One region of the Arthrobacter sp. 10T413_2 genome, then DNA from elsewhere that is predicted to be linked to it. Evidence: predicted binding sites of a transcription regulator. Region 1 holds the regulator's gene; the other holds the start of a gene.
The links. The regulator HrcA, encoded in region 1, represses chaperone genes, less so after heat shock. The targets are predictions, from matches to a motif close to TTNGCACTCGNNNNNNNCGAGTGCNAA.

Region 1 (2,389 bases):
GCCGGAGGCATCAGCCGGATCGGCTGCCCCTCCAAAAGGAAGCCAAAGCCGAGGCGGAAGGACCGGGACTTGCCCCGCCGGTCCTCGAGCGCCACCACGTGCATGCCGCCGGACTTTTCCACCCGGGTCACGGCGCCCACCCAGCCGGACTGGACCTCCTCGAGGACCATCCCGCGTTCCACCGGGACTTCCGGCAACTGCGTCTTGGCGGGGGCGGACAGGTCCTGGGGTCCCCAGTTCTGGTACGACATCTCTACACGCTTACTTTGCACTCGGAATGTACGGCKGTCGGTGGAACTCTCCGGGGCCCGAAGGGGCCCGAACCGGACCACAGGGGCGCGGCAACGGCAGCGGCTGCCGCGGTTCCCGTTCCGTCGTGACGGATCCTCGTGGTCCCGCAGGCAACGCCCGGAGCGAATCCAATGCTAACAACGCGGCGACTCATATTAGACTGGTTAGCACTTAGGCATGTCGAGTGCTAACCCCTGTCCGGTCACAGACCGCCCCCGCAGCACGCGGGGACGCGAACCGAACGGTCCTGGGGCGGCACCGGCTGCGGGACCGTCGATTGGAGGTGGAGCGTGAGCGAACCACGCAAACTCGAAGTGCTGCGCGCCATCGTGGAGGACTACGTCCATTMCCGCGAGCCAGTCGGGTCCAAGGCGCTGGTTGAACGGCACCATCTTGGTGTCTCCAGTGCCACGATCCGCAATGACATGGCCGCACTGGAAGACGAAGGCCTCATCACGGCACCGCACACGAGTGCCGGCCGGATTCCCACAGACAAGGGCTACCGGCTCTTCGTCGACCAGATCTCGGCCGTCAAGCCGTTGTCTCCGGCCGAGCGCCGGGCCATTCAGGCGCTCCTGGAAGGATCAGAGGACCTCGACGACGTCCTCGACCGCACCGTGCGGCTCCTGTCGCAGCTGACTAACCAGGTCGCCGTCGTGCAGTACCCGCTGCTCAGCCGCGCCCGGGTGCGGCACATCGAATTCGTCTTGCTGGCGCCCCGGAAGGTCCTGGCGGTCCTGATCGCGGACACCGGGAAGGTGGAGCAGCGCGTGATCGACGTCGGTCAGGAGATTGCCGACGACGCACTGGCGGAGTTGCGCAGCCGTTTCCTGGCCAGCCTCTCCGGAACCCCGCTGAGCCTGATGCCGCAACTGCTGGCMGCCGTCGTGGMGAGCGGGCCGCCGGCGCGCCGCGGCGCAGCCCAGGCCCTGGCCCGCGGCCTCGAGGCCCTGGCCACGAGCAGCCGCGAGGAGCGTATGGTCATGGCCGGGACCGCCAACCTGGCCCGCTCCAACGTGGACTTCCCGCTCAGCATCKGCCCCGTGCTGGAGGCCCTCGAGGAGCAGGTGGTCATGTTGCGCCTGCTCAGCGAAATGGCCGAAGACCCGCGGGGTGTCACGGTCAGCATCGGACGGGAGAACCCGTACGACGGCCTCGCCGAGGCCTCGGTGGTGGCCACCGCCTACGGGCCGGACGCCACGGCCAAGGTCGGCGTCCTGGGGCCCACCCGGATGGACTATCCCACCACCATGGCCGCCGTCCGCGCGGTGGCCCGCTACCTTTCGAGGATCCTCGGGCCCTGACCGGCCCGKGACCGAACGCTACTTTTGCCCGACAGKCAGTGCCCCACAGGCAGAACAACAAGGAAGAGATACACACTTTGAGCAGCCACTATGACGTTCTTGGAGTCTCCCGCGAYGCAACGGGGGAGGAAATCAAGAAGGCCTACCGGAAACTGGCCCGGACCCTGCACCCTGACGTGAACCCGGGGGAGGACGCCTCGGACCGGTTCAAGGCGGTCACCCACGCCTACGAGGTCCTTTCCGATCCGCAGAAGCGCCGGGTCTATGACACCACCGGCAATGAGAACGGCACCGACAACGGCTTCGGCGGCGGMAGCTACTCCGGCCAGGGCTTCGCCTTCCAGGACATCTTCGAGACCTTCTTCGGCGCCGGCGGCGGCCAGGGCGGCCCGGCTTCCCGKATCCGCCGCGGCCAGGACGCGCTGATCAGCGTACGCATCGACCTCCGCGACGCCGTGTTCGGCGTCAACAAGAAGCTCGAAGTGGACACGGCCGTCATCTGCCCCACCTGCGAGGGCTCCTGCTGCCGCGAGGGCAGCCACCCGGTCCGCTGCGACATCTGTGGCGGCAGTGGCCAGGTCCAGCGCGCCGTGCGGTCCATCCTCGGCCAGGTCATGACGTCGGCTCCCTGCGGCTCCTGCGAGGGCTTCGGCACCGTCATCAAGGACCCCTGCAACGAGTGCAGCGGCCAGGGCCGGATCCGCAGCCGCCGTTCCCTGACCGTCAAGGTCCCGGCCGGCGTTGCCACCGGCACCCGCATCCAGCTGTCCGGCCAGGGCGAGGCGGGCCCCGCC
Region 2 (2,825 bases), on a different contig from region 1:
GCGCCTTGCGGCGGTCGCCGAAGCCCGGAGCCTTGACGGCAACGGACTTGAAGGTGCCGCGGATCTTGTTGACGATCAGGGTGGCCAGGGCCTCGCCCTCGATGTCTTCGGCAATKATCAGCAGCGGCTTGTTGGACTGCATGACCTTTTCGAGGACTGCAACGAGTTCCTTGACGTTGGAGATCTTGGAGTTGACGATCAGGATGTAGGGATCCTCAAGGACCGTTTCCTGGCGCTCGGCGTCGGTGACGAAGTAAGCGGAGATGTAGCCCTTGTCGAAGCGCATGCCTTCGGTGAGCTCCAGCTCGAGGCCGAACGTGTTCGACTCCTCGACCGTGATGACGCCTTCCTTGCCGACCTTGTCGAGGGCTTCGGCGATCAGGGCGCCGATCTCGTTGTCGCCAGCAGAGATGGACGCGGTGGCGGCGATCTCTTCCTTGGTCTCGATTTCCTTGGCGGAGGCCAGGAGCTCGCGGGTGACGGCTTCAACAGCCTTCTCGATGCCGCGCTTGAGGGACAGCGGGTCAGCGCCGGCCGCGACGTTGCGCAGGCCTTCCTTGACCAGGGCCTGAGCGAGCACGGTGGCCGTGGTAGTGCCGTCGCCAGCGACGTCATCCGTCTTCTTGGCAACTTCCTTGACCAGCTCGGCGCCGATCTTCTCGTAAGGATCGTCCAGCTCGATCTCCTTGGCGATGGAAACACCATCGTTGGTGATCGTGGGGGCGCCCCACTTCTTTTCGAGGACGACGTTGCGTCCCCGCGGGCCGAGGGTGACCTTGACGGCGTCGGCGAGGATGTTCAGGCCCCGCTCAAGACCGCGGCGTGCCTCTTCATCAAATGCAATGATCTTGGCCATAACGGCAGTAGTCCTTTCGGGACAGTCGTTAAGAATGAACCTTCGCTGCGGTGCCCGCGACGGACGATCCCAACCCGGCGGCCTCTGTATGCCGCTGGGTCCGGGATCTCACCCCAGCAAGGTGTTTCTTTAGCTCCTGGACCGGCCGCCTCACTTCGCGGCCGGGCGGACCGGGCGTCGTGTTAGCAGTCAGTGCGCTKGAGTGCTAACTCAATAATTAGCACTCCCCCGGGGAGAGTGCAAGCAGTGGCCTGCCCGAACCGCCCGCCACGCGGGCCCAATACGCTACGAGCGATCAGCCGCCGTTGCTGCTGGCGGTCTCCGTGCCGCTCATCTTGGCCATGTTGTCCTCGCCGTAGGTGTAGACCACGTAGTTCGCCTGAGTGATGTCCCCGTGTGAATCGAAGCTGATCCGTCCGGACTGGCCGTCGTAGTCCGGACGCTGGCCTGCCCGCAGCGCGTCTTCACAGTCCTTGTAGCTCGTGCACACCTTGCTGGCGGCCGGGCTGGCGGTCTGGCCGTCTGCTGCGGCGGCGCCGCCGGAGAAGGGGACGAGGGACGCCGCGATGGAGGTTCCGGCGTCGTCCTCTGCTGCGGCGGCAGCGACGGCGGCCAGGATGACGGCGTCGTACGTCTCGGCGGCGAACGTCATGTCCTTCAGCCCGGGATCTACCGCCACGAGGTCCGCCTGGAATGCCGCGGAGGGGAAGACACCGGGCAGGATCCCGCGTGCGCCGTCGAGGGCGCGTGCGCCCAGCCCGGAGCCGTACTGGTTCACTGCTCCGTCGCTGAGGACGAGTTTCTTCCCGGCAAGGCCGGMGTTGTTCAGTTCGGCGATGGCACCTTGGGCGCCATCGCGCGCGACCAGGACCACGGCGTCGGGATTCGCGGCTTTCGCGGCGGCAGCAGCTTGTTGCGCCTGGCCCGGTTTGAACTCCGCGTCCGCCACGGTGTCCATGCCGGACTGCTTGGCTGCACTGTCKACTGCGGCAGCTACGTCCTTGCCGTAGTCACCTTCCTCATGCAGGACCGCCAGGGTCTTGGCGCCGCCGTCTTTGGCCAGCTTGGCCAGGACGGACGCCTGGGCGACGTCGGCCGCCGCGGTGCGGAAGTAGTAGCCGCCGCTCTTGTAGTTGCTGAGCCCGCTGGCAGAGTTGGCCGGCGAAATGAGCGCTACCTTGGCGTTGGACAGCACGTCGATGGCGGCGGGGGCACGGCTGGAATCGGTGGGACCGATCACGACGTCGGCCTTGGCGGCCACGAGCGCTTTGGCCTGGGCGGCGGTGTCCGTGCTGATGGTTTCCGGCAGCAGCTCCACGGGTTTGCCTTTGTGGCCGCCGGCGGCATTGATGTCCTTGACGGCAAGCCGTGCGGCCGCAAGCTGGGGGGCGTTGAGGAAGTTCTGCCGCCCCGTGTTGTCCAGGATCAGGCCGATGCGCAGGGTACCGTCGCCGCTGGCGTCGGCGCTGGCCACGCGGGCGCTGCCCGCCGGCCCCAGGCAGCCTGTCAGTGCCAGGGCCGCTACCGTTGCCGCTGCCAGGGCGCGTCCCAACGGCAAAGTTCCTGTGCGGCGCCGGGCGGTGTTCCGCGGGGTGTCCGTGAGGGCGGGAAGTGCCACTAGGCGGGCCGAACGCTTTCAGCCTGCGGGCCCTTTTCGCCCTCGCCGATTTCCAGCTCCACCCGCTGCCCCTCATCCAGGGCGCGGTAGCCTTCCCCGATGATCGCGGACCAGTGCACGAAGACGTCGTTCTCGGACCCGTCGACAGTGATAAAGCCGTAGCCCTTTTCGGCGTTGAACCATTTGACGGTTCCCAGTGCCATGGTGTCCACACTTTCAGCTAGCTTGCGTGCGGCCCACGTCGATGTGCGCCGCGGACTGCGGAGAGAAATCCGCAGCCACTGTATCCACAGCGTCCCGCAGTAATGCCGGTGACGGGCAGACCCGCCGGTGAATAGTTATTGAGGCGTA

Region 2: a site for HrcA is predicted at 1,074-1,100, ahead of groL (chaperonin GroEL). Genes of this name have one in related genera too.

The regions. Positions count from the first base shown of each region.
Region 1 is NZ_JBFTHK010000202.1:2,399-4,787, reverse strand. It holds gene AC1DBQ_RS20290 (DUF3097 domain-containing protein) at 1-251, opposite strand, end outside; gene hrcA (heat-inducible transcriptional repressor HrcA) at 582-1,595, shown strand; gene dnaJ (molecular chaperone DnaJ) at 1,673-2,389, shown strand, end outside.
Region 2 is NZ_JBFTHK010000001.1:93,882-96,706, reverse strand. It holds gene groL (chaperonin GroEL) at 1-856, opposite strand, end outside; gene AC1DBQ_RS00455 (ABC transporter substrate-binding protein) at 1,152-2,414, opposite strand; gene AC1DBQ_RS00450 (cold-shock protein) at 2,474-2,677, opposite strand.